One region of the Streptomyces sp. NPDC048481 genome, then DNA from elsewhere that is predicted to be linked to it. Evidence: riboswitches for the same ligand, from Rfam matches in the RefSeq annotation. Region 1 holds a riboswitch; the other holds the start of a gene.
The links. A riboswitch is a leader RNA that binds a small molecule or an ion and turns the genes downstream of it on or off. The one in region 1 is predicted to bind glycine.

Region 1 (7,768 bases):
AGTCGGTGTCCGTCGAGGACACCTACGACGTGGACATCCACGACCGGACGCGGGTCGAACTGGAGGTGCACAGGCTCGCGGACCGGTGCGTGCGCAGGCTGCGCGGGGCCGGTCTGTCCGGGCGGACCATCGTGCTGAAGGTGCGGCGCTACGACTTCTCCACGCTCACCCGGTCCGAGACGCTGCGTGGGCCGACCGACGATCCCGCGGTGGTCCGGGAGGCGGCGGCGCGGCTGCTGGAGGCCGTGGACACGACCGGCGGCGTGCGGCTGCTGGGGGTCGGCGTCAGCGGCCTGGCGGACTTCACCCAGGAGGACCTGTTCGCCCAGGCCGCGGAGGAGCGTGCGGACGGGCCCGAGGAGGAACCGGCCGGTGAGCCCGTCGTCGAGGAGGCGGCGCCGGCCGAGCACCAGTGGCGGCCCGGGCACGACGTCCGGCATGCCGAGCTGGGACACGGGTGGGTGCAGGGCAGTGGGCTCGGCCGGGTGACGGTGCGTTTCGAGACGCCCGAGTCGGAGCCCGGGCGGGTGCGGACCTTCCGGACCGACGATCCGGGGCTGGAGCCCGCGGATCCGCTGCCGCTGGTGCGGCGAGGACCGGCCGCGGCCGGCGGGCCGCAGGCCGCCGGAGTGGCCGGTCCGGATCTGGGGCTCACGGGATGGGGATCCGGGAACTCTCGGTGAGACCGGTCAGTTACATAGAGTGAGGGCGAGTGGGTCGTCCGGAGGACGCCGGACGGTGTGTCGGGACTCGTGAGGGACGGCGGTGCCGGGCGGCGGGGCCGACAGGGGAGGGGGAGCAGGATGGACGTCGACGGGGAGCGGCTCGCGGAGCGGGCTGCCGGGGTGTCGCCGCAGCGGGCTGCCGAGATGGGTTCGGTGCAGGACAGGGTGGCCCGGTGGGCCGCCGGTCGCGGCGACGCGGCCGGTCTGCTGCTCGTCGGGTCGTGTGCGCGAGGGGCGGCGCGGGCCGGCTCCGACGTCGATCTGCTCCTGCTGTCGACGGCACCGGACGGGTACGCGGCCGACGACGCCTGGCTGCGGGAGCTGTCCCTGGGCGAGGTCGTGCGGGTCCGTGCCTGGGGGCCGCTCACCGAATGGCGGCATCGCACCGCGTCCGGTCTGGAGGTGGAGCTGTGCATCGGCCCCGTCGACTGGGCGAGAACCGATCCGGTCGACGCCGGTACACGGAGAGTCGTCACGGACGGAGCCCGGCCGCTGTACGACCCGGCCGGGATGCTGGGGGCGCTGATACGGGCCTGCGGCTGAGCGCTCAGCCGTCGTCCGTGCCGGCCAGATGCCCGAAGTCGCGGTCGGGCAGCGGGGGCGGGCTGCCGAGGTCGAGACCGTAGTGGTGGTAGAGCTGGAGTTCCTGCTCCGGGGAGAGGTGGCGGCCCACGCCGAAGTCCGGCGCGTCCTTGATCAGGGCCCGGTCGAACGGGATGCGCAGGGCGCCCTCGACCAGCTCGCTGGGCTCCAGAGGGACGAAGGCGTCGCGGGAGAACAGACCCGTACGTATGGCCGCCCACTCCGGCACGCCGGTCGCATCGTCCAGGTAGACCTCGTCGACGGTGCCGATCTTGGTGCCGTTGCGGTCGAACGCCTTGCGGCCGATCAGGTTGCGCGGATCGATGTCGGTCTGCACGGGCCCTCCACTGGGTCGCAACTCATCCGTTAGCACTACAAAAGGGCACAATGGGATCGGCGGCCACTCGAGAGGGTGATGTTGACCTCGCTGGTAGTCTGACAACGGCTGCTGACCCCGTGCGGGAGAGTCCTCCGAACGACATCGGAGGCGCCGAAGGAGCAAATCCTCCCCGGAATCTCTCAGGCTCACGTACCGCACGGACGAGGTCACTCTGGAAAGCAGGGCGGGGTATCGACGGCGTCGACGGTCCCCGCTCTCACCGACGGTGAAAGCCGGGCGTCCCTGGGGCGGCCGGTGAAGCTCTCAGGTTGAGATGACAGAGGGGGAGGCCGTCCGGGTACCCGCGCCGTGGTGACCCACGAAGGTCGTGTCAGACCAGGAGGCCTCCGTAATGACCGCCCATCGCATTCCACTCTCCGAACTCGAACAGGGAATCCCGTTCGAGCAGCGCCATGTAGGACCCGATCACGAGGCGCAGGCCAAGATGCTCGCGCACGTGGGCTACGGCTCGCTCGACGAGCTCACGGCCGCCGCGGTCCCGGACGTGATCAAGAACGCCGACGCGCTGGACCTGCCCGGCGCGCGCACCGAGGCCGAGGTGCTGGCCGAGCTGCGCTCCCTGGCGGATCGCAACCAGGTCCTCGCCCCGATGATCGGGCTCGGCTACTACGGCACGTTCACGCCGCCGGTCGTCCTGCGCAACGTCATGGAGAACCCCGCCTGGTACACGGCCTACACGCCGTACCAGCCGGAGATCTCGCAGGGCCGGCTGGAGGCGCTGCTGAACTTCCAGACCATGGTCGCCGACCTGACCGGACTGCCGACGTCCGGTGCGTCGCTGCTGGACGAGGGCACGGCCGCCGCCGAGGCGATGGCGCTCTCGCGGCGGATGGGGAAGAACAAGAAGGGCCTCTTCCTCGTCGACGCGGACGCGCTGCCGCAGACCATCGCCGTGATCGAGACGCGCGCTGAGCCGACCGGAGTCGAGGTCGTCGTCGCCGATCTCAGCGACGGGATCCCTGCGGAGATCGCCGAGCGTGAGATCAACGGCGTGCTGGTGCAGTACCCGGGAGCCTCCGGCGCCGTCCGTGATCTCGGGGCGCTGGTCGAGCAGGCCCACGGTCTGGGCGCGCTCGTCACGGTCGCCGCGGACCTCCTCGCGCTGACGCTGCTGAAGTCGCCGGGCGAGCTGGGGGCGGACATCGCCGTCGGCACCACCCAGCGGTTCGGGGTGCCCATGGGCTTCGGCGGACCGCACGCCGGTTACATGGCCGTCCACGAGAAGTTCGCGCGCAGCCTGCCCGGGCGGCTCGTGGGCGTGTCCGTCGACGTGGACGGCAACAAGGCCTACCGGCTCGCGCTTCAGACGCGTGAGCAGCACATCCGGCGGGAGAAGGCCACCAGCAACATCTGCACGGCGCAGGTGCTGCTCGCGGTCATGGCGGGGATGTACGCCGTCTACCACGGGCCCGACGGGCTGCGGGGGATCGCCCGGCGCACGCACCGGTACGCCGCCGTCCTCGCCGCCGGGCTCCGGGCCGGCGGGATCGACGTCGTGCACGGCTCCTACTTCGACACGCTGACCGTGCGGGCGCCGGGGAAGGCCGCGAAGGTCGTCGCCGGGGCGCGCGAGCACGGGGTGAACCTGCACCTCGTCGACGCCGACCACGTGTCGGTCGCCTGTGACGAGACGACCGGACGGGCGCAGCTGGCCGCGGTGTGGGCCGCGTTCGGCGTGACGGGCGACGTCGAGGCGCTCGACGAGGTCACCGAGGACGCGCTGCCCGCCGGTCTGCTGCGGTCCGACGCGGTCCTGACGCACCCCGTCTTCCACCGGTACCGCTCCGAGACGGCGATGCTGCGCTACCTGCGCCGCCTCGCCGACCGGGACTACGCGCTCGACCGGGGCATGATCCCCCTGGGCTCGTGCACCATGAAGCTCAACGCGACCACCGAGATGGAGCCGGTCACCTGGCCCGAGTTCGGGCAGATGCACCCCTTCGCGCCTGCCGAGCAGGCCGAGGGCTACCTGACGCTCATCCGTGAGCTGGAGGAGCGGCTCGCCGAGGTCACCGGGTACGACAAGGTGTCGTTGCAGCCGAACGCCGGGTCGCAGGGCGAGCTGGCCGGGCTGCTCGCCGTGCGCGGCTACCACCGGGGCAACGGCGACGAGCAGCGGACCGTGTGCCTGATCCCGTCCTCCGCGCACGGGACCAACGCGGCCAGCGCGGTGATGGCGGGCATGAAGGTCGTCGTCGTGAAGACCGCCGAGGACGGCGAGATCGACGTCGAGGACCTCCGCGCGAAGATCGAGAAGCACCGGGACGAGCTCGCGGTGCTGATGATCACCTACCCGTCGACGCACGGGGTGTTCGAGGAGCACGTCGCCGACATCTGCGCTCAGGTGCACGAAGCCGGCGGGCAGGTCTATGTCGACGGCGCGAACCTCAACGCGCTGGTCGGGCTGGCCAAGCCGGGGCACTTCGGCGGTGACGTCTCCCACCTGAACCTGCACAAGACGTTCTGCATCCCGCACGGCGGCGGCGGTCCGGGCGTCGGCCCGGTCGCCGTACGGTCGCACCTCGCGCCCTACCTGCCCAACCACCCGCTCCAGCCCGCCGCGGGCCCGGAGACCGGCGTGGGACCGATCTCCGCGGCTCCCTGGGGTTCCGCGGGGATCCTGCCGATCTCCTGGGCCTATGTGCGGCTCATGGGCGGCGAGGGCCTCAAGCGGGCCACCCAGGTGGCGGTGCTCAGCGCGAACTACGTCGCCAAGCGGCTGGAGCCGCACTACCCCGTGCTCTACAACGGGCCGGGCGGACTGGTGGCGCACGAGTGCATCATCGACCTGCGGCCGCTGACCAAGGCGACCGGCGTGAGCGTCGACGACGTCGCCAAGCGGCTGATCGACTACGGCTTCCACGCGCCGACGATGTCGTTCCCGGTGGCGGGGACGCTGATGATCGAGCCGACCGAGTCCGAGGACCTCGTCGAACTGGACCGGTTCTGCGACGCGATGATCGCGATCCGCGCGGAGATCGAGAAGGTCGGCTCGGGCGCATGGCCGGCCGAGGACAACCCGCTGCACCACGCCCCGCACACCGCCGCCGCCCTGGGCGGGGAGTGGGAGCACGCGTACTCGCGTGAGGAGGCCGTCTTCCCGGCCGGGGTGTCGGCCGCCGACAAGTACTGGCCGCCGGTGCGCCGGATCGACCAGGCCTTCGGTGACCGGAACCTGGTCTGCTCGTGCCCGCCGCTGGACGCGTACGAGGACTGATCGAGTATGACGACGCCCGCAGGGCCCCCTCCACGGCGGAGGGGGCCCTGCGGCCGTTCGCGGGGCCGGTGGCTCCGTCGGCGTGCGAGTGACCGCGCCGCTCGCGCCGTGTGAGCCACGCAGGCCCACGTCTGCCCGCCGTCCCTGCCCGGCGCCCTGCCGCCCCCGCTCACCGCGCGCTGTTCCCCGCCCTGCCGTTCGCTGGTTCCTGTCGGCCCGGGTGGGAAGAGACCGTCCCGCCGCAGAAGCAACCGTCTCCGCCGCACCGGATCGCGCGCGGGCCGACGCGTGTGCTGCCGGTCCCGCTCGCCGGGCGGGTCGCGGTGCGCTCTATGCCGTCGCCACGGCCACCTCGGTCGCCTTGATCAGCGCCACTACGTCGGAACCCACGAAGAGTCCCAGGTCGGTCGCCGCCTCCTTGGTGATGACCGCGGTGAGCCGGGCGCCCTCCATCGTGATCTTCACCGAGGCCATGACCTCGCCGACGGTGAGTCCGGTGATCGTGCCGGGGAGCCGGTTGCGGATCGACAGCCCTGCGACCTGCCCGGCGGCCAGGGCCACCTCGGTCGACTTCACCAGGGCGTGCACGGCGGTGCCCGGGGCGAGACCGAGCTGGTTCGCGGCCTCCAGGGTGATGGCCGCCATGAGGTCCTGGCCTCCGTCGAGGCGGATCCTGACGGTGGCCATGACCTCGCCGGTCTGGACGGCGGTCACGGTGCCGGGGAGCTGGTTGCGGATGCTCATGGTCATGAGCGCCACCGTAGAGCCCTTGGTGCCTTATGACTGGTATGCGGGTTTATGTGCCGTGAGCGACCCCGGCCGGGAAGCGGTCGCCAGGTCCCGGCCGGAATGCTCCCGCCGACGTGCGGTTCCTCGGGCGGTTTCGGCCATCGGGCGGGCGGCGGGCATCGGTGTGAGCGGAGGGTGACGCTCGGGGGTGCGCATGCCGGGCAAGGGAAGCACCCGCTTCTGTCGGTGCTGGTCGCGGGCCTGTCGGAGCCGGCAGCCGGAGCACTCAGCGTCACGTCAGGCGGGGGAAGGGGTCCCGACCGGTGTCCATCTCGGCGCACTTCGGTTCCGTAATGTTCGCCAGACGATCCGAATGTTTCGATGTGATCAAGGGCCGCTGCTCAAGGCGCTCTTCGAACTGGCCTCCATATTGCCTGCGTTCAAGGGGTTGCCTCGCGTTGGAGGGTGTCTCTAGGGTGCGGCTGCAGCGAAGCTTTCTGGATCTCGTTCGAAACTTTCGATCTATCAAGGAGCGCATGATGGGCGACCCGGCACTCTCCCGCCGCGGCTTTCTGGCGGCCTCCGCCGCGGCCGGTGTCAGCATGACGGCACTGAGCGCCTGCGGCGGCGACTCGGACGGAGGGTCGTCGGGCGGAACGACCACCATCGAGTGGTGGAACATCTCCACCACTCAGCCGACGAAGGACGTCTGGGCGGCGCTGGCCAAGCAGTTCGAAGCGCAGAACCCCAAGATCAAGGTGAAGATCGTCCAGCTGGAGAACGACGCCTACAAGTCGAAGATGACGGCGTTGACGGCCTCCGGGAAGCTTCCCGACATCTTCCACACCTGGGGCGGTGGCGTCCTGCGGCAGCAGGTCGACGCCGGGCTCGTCGAGGACCTGACCGACCGGACGAAGGGCTGGGGCGAGAGCCTGCTGTCGGTCGCCCGGGAGCCGTACCTGATCGACGACAAGTCCTACGGCGTCCCGTTCGACATCGGCATGATCGGATTCTGGTACAACAAGGCGCTCTTCAAGAGGGCCGGCGTCGCCGCGCCGCCCACCACGTGGAGCGGCTTCCTCGACGCCGTGCGCAAGCTGAAGGCCGCCGGCATCACGCCGATCGCCCTGGCCGGCAAGGAGAAGTGGCCGGGCATGTACTACTGGGCGTACCTCGCGATGCGCACCGCGGGCGTCGACGCCCTGCGCAAGGCGGGCGAGGACAAGGACTTCACGGGCGACGGGTTCGTGCAGGCCGGACAGCATCTGCAGGAACTCGTGGACCTCCAGCCGTTCCAGAAGGGCTACCTCGGGGCGGCCTACTCCAGCCCCACCGGTCAGGCCGCGGCCGTCGGCAACGGCAAGGCGGCGATGGAGCTCATGGGCCAGTGGGCGCCGGTCGTGGAGGCCGACGCGGGCAAGGGGCTCGGCGCGAACCTCGGGTTCTTCCCGTTCCCGGCGGTCGACGGCGGCAAGGGCGTCATCACCGAGGTGTTCGGCGGAGGCGGCGGGCACGCGCTGCGCAAGGGCGCCCCGCAGGCGGCCGTCGACTTCCTGAAGTTCTTCGCCTCCGCCGCCACGGACACCACCCTGGTCAAGAAGACCGGCGTGCTGCCCGTCGTCCCGGCCGCGGAGAGCGCACTCACCGACCCCAACATCAAGGCCGTCCAGGCGCAGCTGAAGGGCGCCACAGGCTTCCAGCTGTATCTGGACCAGGCGTACGCGCCCGCTCTCGGCCAGGAGGTCAACGACAGCGTCGCGGCTCTGATATCCGGCTCGAAGTCGCCCCAGCAGGTCGCCCAGTCGATCACCAAGGTCGCGAAGGAAGAGCAGTAGCCGGCGATGACCTCCACCTTCCTCCCGGACAAGCGCAGCGGTCCGGACATCACGCCCGCCCCTCCCGTCGCCGGCGCGGGCCGGGGACGGGCGCGGCGGCGGGCGCTGCACTGGCTCACCGCCGTCGCCTTCCAGGTGCCGGCGCTGGCGCTGTTCGGCACGCTCGTGCTGCTGCCGATGCTGTTCGCGCTGTACGCCGCGTTCTTCCGCTGGGGCGGCTTCGGCATGCCCGAGGACTTCGTCGGCGGCGACAACTTCACCCGTCTCTTCCAGGACCCGG
Region 2 (7,768 bases), on a different contig from region 1:
CATGTCGACCAGGCCGGTCGCCTCGTCCACGTGGTAGGCGACCACGTCGAACTGCTTGCCGGAGAAGTTCAGCCGCATCCCGTGGGTCAGGTGGCCGCCGTGCGCCAGGTCGAGCCCGAGGATGGTGTCGCCGGGCTGGGCCAGCGCGAACAGGGCGGCCTGGTTGGCGGACGCGCCGGAGTGGGGCTGCACGTTGGCGTACTCGGCGCCGAACAGCTCCTTGATCCGGTCGATCGCGATCTGCTCGGCGACGTCCACGTGCTCGCAGCCGCCGTAGTAGCGGCGGCCCGGGTAGCCCTCGGCGTACTTGTTGGTCAGCACCGAGCCCTGCGCCTCCATGACCGCGAGCGGAGCGAAGTTCTCCGAGGCGATCATCTCGAGCGTGGACTGCTGGCGGTTCAGCTCGGCGTCGACCGCGGCGGCGATCTCCGGGTCGAGCTCGTGCAGGGGCGTGTTCAGGACGGACATGCGTCTGCGACTCCTCAGCCGGCGGTGTAGGCGGTGTACTCGTCGGCGGAGAGCAGGTCGCCCGGCTCGTCCGTGACGCGTACCTTGAACAGCCACCCGCCCTCGAAGGGGGCGGAGTTCACCAGCGACGGGTCGTCGACGACGTCCTGGTTGACCTCGGCGATCTCACCGGAGACGGGGGCGTACAGCTCGCTGACCGACTTCGTCGACTCCAGTTCGCCGCAGGACTCGCCCGCGGTCACCGCGTCGCCGACCTCCGGGAGCTGGACGAAGACCACGTCGCCGAGCGCGTTGGCCGCGTGCTCCGTGATGCCGACCGTCGAGACGCCGTCCTCGACGACCGACAGCCACTCGTGCTCCTTGCTGTAGCGCAGCTGCTGGGGGTTGCTCATGGCCTGAATTCTCCTGTACGCGGGGGAGTGCTGATGAAGGGGGACGGCTGCGGGCGCGCGTGAGCAGCGAAAATGTGCGCAGTCTCACGCGGTCCGGTCGCACACGTGGGCGCGGGGACGCGCCCAGTGTCTACTTCTGGCGCCGGTAGAACGGCAGCGCCACGACCTCGTACGGCTCGTGCGCGCCGCGGATGTCGACGCCGACGCCCGGGGCGCCCGGCGCCGCGTGGGCCGCGTCGACGTACGCCATCGCGATCGGCTTGCCGAGGGTGGGGGAGGGGGCGCCGGAGGTGACCTCGCCGATCACCTCGCCGCCGGCGACGACCGCGTACCCGGCGCGCGGGACGCGGCGCCCCTCGGCGACCAGGCCGACCAGCACGCGCGGCGGCTTCTCCTCGGCCCGGGCGGCGGCCGCGGCGAGCGCCTCGCGCCCCACGAAGTCGCCCTCCTTCTGGAACTTCACCACCCGGCCGAGACCGGCGTCGAACGGGGTGAGGGAGGTGCTCAGCTCGTGCCCGTACAGCGGCATGCCCGCCTCCAGGCGCAGCGTGTCCCGGCAGGACAGACCGCAGGGGACCAGGCCGGCGCCCTCGCCGGCCTCGGTGAGCGCCTGCCACAGTTCGATGGCGTGCTCCGGCTTCACGAACAGCTCGAAGCCGTCCTCACCGGTGTAGCCGGTGCGCGCGATGAGCGCGGGGACGCCGGCGACCGTGCCGGGCAGACCGGCGTAGTACTTCAGGCCGTCGAGGTCGGCGTCGGTCAGCGACTTCAGGATGCCGGGGGACCGCGGGCCCTGGACGGCGATCAGCGCGTAGGCGTCCCGGTCGTCGCGGACCTCGGCGTCGAAGCCCGCCGAGCGCTCCACGAGGGCGTCCAGCACGACCTGGGCGTTGGAGGCGTTCGCGACGACCATGTACTCGCTCTCGGCGAGCCGGTACACGATCAGGTCGTCCAGAATGCCGCCGTCGGCCCGGCAGATCATGGTGTAGCGGGCGCGGCCCGTGCCCACGGCCGCGAGGTCGCCCACCAGGGCGAAGTTCAGGAGTGCGGCCGCCTGCGGGCCGCTCACGGTGATCTCGCCCATGTGCGAGAGGTCGAAGAGCCCGGCCCGGGTGCGCACGGCGGTGTGCTCGTCGCGCTCGGAGCCGTAGCGCAGGGGCATGTCCCAGCCGGCGAAGTCGGTCATCGTCGCGCCCAGCGAGCGATGCAGGGCGTCGAGCGCGGTGCGGCGCACGGCCGTGGATTCGGTACTGCTCATCGGTCGTCTCCCAGGGGCAATGGGGTCCCCCGCGCGAGCGGATCCGGGCGTGGGGGATGGCGAGGTCGTTCCTCCCCATCTGTCATCGGAACCTGAGAGGTTCGCCATGATCGCGAAGATCGTGACTTGCACCTTGGGTGGAGCCGCCCGTGGGCGACCCGCTTTTCAGATGTGCCTCGCCCGCGCGGTAACGGTGCCTGAGAGATTCAAGGGAGGGACTTGCTCCTTCGGCGCCCCAGCGAAGCTGCTGCTGAGGACTCTCCCGCGCGGATTCAAACGGCCGGTATGCAGTTGGCGCGGCCATCATCGCACGGCCCGCCCCGATCACGGCAGGCCGGATCTGTAACCGGCCTGTGTCGGTACGCGCACGAAAACGCGAGACGCCGCCCATTACCTTCTCTTTACGCTTGACGGGGATGAGGCCAACCTGACCCCAGGGGAGGACGATCACGGTGAACAGGACGACGCGCACGGCGAGGACCACGGCGTTCGCCACCGGCGCGGGGATCGCGCTGCCCGCCCGGCCGGGCCCGGCGGCCCGGGAGGCGCGCGCCGCGCGGCCCGCGCCCGTGGTCCGCGACCTGCGCGACCGGGCCGGCCGCAGCCCGCACGGCCTGCTCTTCGGACCCCGGGACCTGGTCGTGGTGACCGGCCTGCCCGGCAGCGGAAAGTCCACGCTGATGCGGCGGACCGCGGGCGGCGTCCGGGTCGACTCCCAGGACACCCGCGACCGCTGGGACGCGCGCATGCCCGGCTTCCTGCCCTACGCCCTCTACCGCCCCCTCGTCCGTCTCTCCCACTACGCCGGGCTGCGCCGGGCCCTGCGCGGCGGCGGGGGCGTCGTCGTGCACGACTGCGGCGCACAGGCCTGGGTCCGCGGCTGGCTGGGCCGCGCGGCCCGCCGCCGCGGCGGCACGCTCCACCTGATCGTCCTCGACGTCGGCGCGGACACGGCGCTGGCGGGCCAGCGCGAGCGCGGCCGGGGCGTCTCGCGCTACGCCTTCCTGCGGCACCGCCGCGCGGCCGCCCGGCTGCTGCGCGCGGCGGAGAAGGGACGGCTGCCCGCGGGCTGCGGGGCGGCGGTCCTGCTCGACCGGCCCGCGGCCGACGTCCTGCGGCGCATCGGCTTCACGGGCTGAACCGGGCATCCCGGCACCCGTTAGCCTTTCGGTCACAGCAGTGAGAGCGGTTCTCGGCAGGCGGTAGGCAGATGGACTTCCCACCGGCGGACTTCCCGACGGATTTCCCGGCGCAGGCACACCCCCATTCGCACGGCGGATGGCCCGGCAACGAGCTGGAGGAGGTGCTCTCCGCCTCCCTCGGCGTGCCCGAGGCCGGCGCCCGGATCGTGGAGGTGCTCGGCCGCAGCTTCGTATGGGTGCCGCTGCCCAGCGGCGGCGGCCCGCACAGCGGCCCCCTCGACCTGCCCACGCTGGAGCTGGACGGCCAGGTGTACGTGCCGGTCTTCAGCTCCGAGGAGCAGCTGCGCCGGGTCGCCGGCGCGCACATGTCGTTCACGGTCGCCCCGGCCGTGGAGTTCGCCCGCGGGCTGCCCCCGCAGGCCGGCATCCTGGTCAACCCCGACGGCGTGGTCGGCGTCCCGCTGCCGCCGCCGGCCGTGGCCGAACTGTGCCGGGCGGGCCGCACCCCGCTGGACGGCCCGGCGAGCGGCGGCCGGGTCCGCCTCTACGAGCCCGACTGGCAGGACGACCCCGTCGACTTCCTGGCCGCGGCCTCCGCGGAGTTCGAGGCCATCGGCGTGGTCCGCACCGCCCGCCGCTGCCTGGCCGCCATCGAGACGGCGGACCCGGTGATGTTCGTCGGCGTGGAACTCTCCCAGTGGGAGGGCGACCTGCGCGCCCTGCCGCTGGAGGCCCTCGGCAGGGCGCTGGGCGCGACGGCGTCGCCCTGGGCCGTCAACCTGGTGCTGCTGGACGTCGCCCAGGACCCGGTGGGGGAGTGGCTGCGGGAACGGGTCCGCCCCTTCTACACGCGGCCCTAGGCCGCGGCCCGCGGCGGCTCCCGCGCGAAGGCGCCGGGTCACAAACGGACCGCACCCGCCAACGTGCCGGTCCTCCTGACCCCTTGGGCGCTTAAGCTGGACTCCGACGCGGGACGACACGGAAGAAGGGGCGGTACAGGTGAGCGCCAGCGGCATCGCGACCGGTCAGGTCGAGCACATGCTGCGCCAGGTCACGCCCGGGCGCTACGACGCCTACGAGGCGCTCCTGCGCGCGCTCGCGACCCCTTCCTCCGGCCAGGTCTGGATGCTGCTGTGGCACGGCCAGGCCGGCTCCCCGGACGCGCAGTACGGGAACATGGAGGTCGAGGGCCACGGCTACGCGCCCTGCGTGACCTCCGCGCAGGAGCTGAGCGCCAGCGGCTGGAACAGGTCGTACGAGGTGATCGACGGGCTGGACGCGGCCCGCACGCTCTACCCCGACCACTACGGCCTCTGGCTGAACCCGCACGCCCCCGGCGGCGGCATCGGCATCCCCTGGCTGGACCTGCGCCGCATCGCCACCGGTCTGGAGCGCCAGCCCGCCGGCCCGCTGCGGCTGTCCGAGCCCGGCATCGAGATCCCGCAGTTCTACGCCCTGCTCGCGCAGAACGCCCACCGCACCCCCGTGGTCCGCGCGTTGCGCCGGGCCTGGGTGCAGCCCGCGCTGGGCGCGCCCTACCTGGCCCTCGGTCTCGACGTCTACGAGTCCTCCCCGCCGGCCGTGGACGCCGTCCGGGCGATGATGCAGCAGTCCATCGCAGCGGTGCCGGACGGGCTGCCGGTCTCGACGGTCTCCATGACCGACGAGTACGACCCCGTCGTCATGTGGATGCGCGCCAACGCGCGGCCGTTCTACGACCGCGAGGCGCACGCCGCCGCTCCCGCCCAGGCTCCCGCGGGCGGCTACGGCTTTCCGCCCGCCGGACGTTACTGACCCCTTCGCCGCTCCCGACCCCGTGGCAGGAGTCGGACTTCTTCGCGCGTAGATAACGGCGATATGAGGTGGACGCGCCCAATGTGCCCGAATTTGTCACTGTCCGGGGGGCGTTACCCGCCGTCCGGATAACGGAACCCCTCTACCCGCATCACGTTTACGCATCCATTCACTGCCAAGTCTGGCAACAGATCGCCAAAGCGTTGAAGACTCCCGCTCCAGGGGACTTATCCCCTGCGTATTACGGACTGATCACGCCGCTACAGCGGCAAGTGCGGGCCGGCTACCGCCGGTTGAGAGGGGTCCCTGCCAGATGACGGCACCATTGCACGAGCCGACCGCGGAAGCGGCCCCGAGTGCGGCCGAGGAAGCGGCGGTCGCCAGCAGCGACGCCAAGGCCGTTCAGGGCCGTTCCCTGGGCCGGATCGCCTGGGAGCGCCTCAAGCGGGACAAGCTCGCCCTCACGGGCGGAATCGTGGTGCTCCTCCTCGTGGTGGTCGCGCTGCTCGCGCCCGTCATCACGAGCCTCCTCGGGCAGGACCCGAACGAGTACCACGAGAGCCTCATCGACCCGCTCTTCGGCACCCCCACGGGGTCGTTGGGCGGTCTGAGCGGCGACCACCTGCTCGGCGTCGAGCCGGTCAACGGCCGCGACATCTTCGCCCGCATCCTCTACGGGGCCCGGATCTCCCTCCTGGTCGGCTTCCTGTCCGCCGTGGTGGCCGTGATCCTCGGAACGGTGCTGGGCATCCTCGCCGGCTTCTTCGGCGGCTGGGTCGACTCCCTGATCAGCCGGGTGATGGACGGTCTGCTCGCCTTCCCGCAGCTGCTGTTCATCATCGCGCTGGTCTCCGTCATGCCGAACCACATGCTGGGCCTCACCGGTTCGAGCGTGCGCGTCTTCGTGATGATCCTGGTCATCGGCTTCTTCGGATGGCCCTACATCGGACGCGTGGTGCGCGGCCAGACGCTCTCGCTGCGTGAGCGCGAGTACGTCGAGGCCGCCCGCTCGCTCGGCGCCGGACGGATGTACATCCTGTTCAAGGAGCTGCTGCCCAACCTGGTCGCCCCGATCGTCGTCTACACCACGATGATGATCCCCACCAACATCCTCACCGAGGCGGCGCTGAGCTTCCTGGGCGTCGGCGTCAAGCCGCCCACCGCCTCGTGGGGACAGATGCTCTCGAGCGCGATCGACTACTACGAGTCGGACCCCATGTACATGGTGGTCCCCGGTCTGGCGATCTTCATCACCGTGCTGGCGTTCAACCTCTTCGGTGACGGCATCCGGGACGCGCTCGACCCCAAGGCCTCGCGCTGATCCGCCCCGCAGGGGATCCGCGACCACAGCGAGCCGCAGAACCGCCGGGAACACGGCGCCCCAACCGTTCCGTGGTCTTTACACGGGATATCTCTCATCTATCCGGAGGATCCGAGATCGTGACTACCCAACGCACCTCAGGGCGGCGGAAGCAGGCGCTCGCCGCTACTGCCGCGGTCGCCGCGCTGCTGACCACGGCAGCGTGCGGCGGTGGCGGAGACGACGACAAGGGCTCGAAGACCGGCGCCGCCGGCTTCGACGCCGCGAACAACAAGGTCGCCCAGGCCTCCGCCGCCAAGAAGGGCGGCACGCTGAAGTTCGGTGCCGCGCAGGACGCCGACTCGTGGGACACCACGCGTGGCTACTACGGCATGATGTGGAACTTCGCGCGCTACTACAGCCGCCAGCTCGTCACCAACAAGACCGAGCCGGGCGCCGCGGGCGCCGAGATCACTCCGGACCTCGCCACCGCGACCGCGAAGGTCACGGACGACGGCAAGACCTACACGTACACCCTGCGTGACGGCGTCACCTGGGAGGACGGCAAGCCGATCACGTCCAAGGACGTGAAGTACGGCATCGAGCGCGTGTGGGCGCAGGACGTGCTGTCCGGCGGTCCGACGTACCTGAAGGACGTCCTCGACCCCAAGGGCGCGTACAAGGGCCCCTACAAGGACACGTCGGCCGACAAGCTGGGTCTGAAGGCGATCGACACGCCCGACGACAAGACCATCGTCTTCCACCTGCCCGAGGCCAACTCGGACTTCGAGGAGATGCTGGCCCTGGTGTCGGCGTCGCCGGTCCGCCAGGACATGGACACCAAGTCCAAGTACGGCCTCAAGCCGTTCTCCTCGGGCCCGTACAAGTTCGCCTCGTACGCCCCCGGCAAGGACCTCAAGCTGGTCCGCAACACCAGCTGGAAGCAGGCCTCGGACCCGGTCCGCAAGGCCTACCCGGACGAGATCACCATCAAGTTCTTCTCGGACGCCAACCAGCTCGACCAGCGTCTGCTCAGCGGTGACCTGGACCTCGACCTGAACCAGACCGGCATGTCGCCGCAGGGCCGCACCACCGCCCTGAAGCAGCACAAGGCCAACCTGGACAACCCGGTCTCCGGCTACGTCCGCTACGCGGTCTTCCCGCAGAGCGTCGCGCCGTTCAACAACATCGAGTGCCGCAAGGCCGTCATCCTCGGCGCCGACCACGTGTCGCTCCAGACCGCCCGTGGCGGCCCGGTCGCCGGCGGCGACATCGGCACCAACATGCTCCCGCCGTCCGTCCCGGGCGCCGAGGGCCAGAAGTACGACCCGTACAAGCTCGCGGGCGACAACAAGAACGGCAACGTGGCCGAGGCCAAGGCGGCCCTGAAGGCCTGCGGTCAGCCGAACGGCTT

Region 2: it holds a riboswitch for glycine, as region 1 does, so the genes downstream of both, gcvT (glycine cleavage system aminomethyltransferase GcvT) here and gcvP (aminomethyl-transferring glycine dehydrogenase) in region 1, are expected to answer to the same signal.

What each region holds. Positions count from the first base shown of each region.
Region 1 covers NZ_JBICXC010000004.1:620,472-628,239, reverse strand. Annotated here, with positions in the region: gene ACGFSH_RS16930 (DNA polymerase IV) at 1-683, shown strand, start outside; gene ACGFSH_RS16925 (nucleotidyltransferase domain-containing protein) at 804-1,268, shown strand; gene ACGFSH_RS16920 (PRC-barrel domain-containing protein) at 1,273-1,644, opposite strand; glycine riboswitch at 1,757-1,852, shown strand; gene gcvP (aminomethyl-transferring glycine dehydrogenase) at 2,039-4,924, shown strand; gene ACGFSH_RS16910 (molybdopterin-binding protein) at 5,255-5,674, opposite strand; gene ACGFSH_RS16905 (extracellular solute-binding protein) at 6,193-7,488, shown strand; gene ACGFSH_RS16900 (carbohydrate ABC transporter permease) at 7,495-7,768, shown strand, end outside.
Region 2 covers NZ_JBICXC010000009.1:230,347-238,114, reverse strand. Annotated here, with positions in the region: gene glyA (serine hydroxymethyltransferase) at 1-468, opposite strand, end outside; gene gcvH (glycine cleavage system protein GcvH) at 483-860, opposite strand; gene gcvT (glycine cleavage system aminomethyltransferase GcvT) at 991-2,118, opposite strand; glycine riboswitch at 2,294-2,393, opposite strand; gene ACGFSH_RS25945 (AAA family ATPase) at 2,571-3,257, shown strand; gene ACGFSH_RS25940 (enhanced serine sensitivity protein SseB) at 3,329-4,120, shown strand; gene ACGFSH_RS25935 (enhanced serine sensitivity protein SseB C-terminal domain-containing protein) at 4,260-5,054, shown strand; gene ACGFSH_RS25930 (ABC transporter permease) at 5,368-6,375, shown strand; gene ACGFSH_RS25925 (ABC transporter substrate-binding protein) at 6,495-7,768, shown strand, end outside.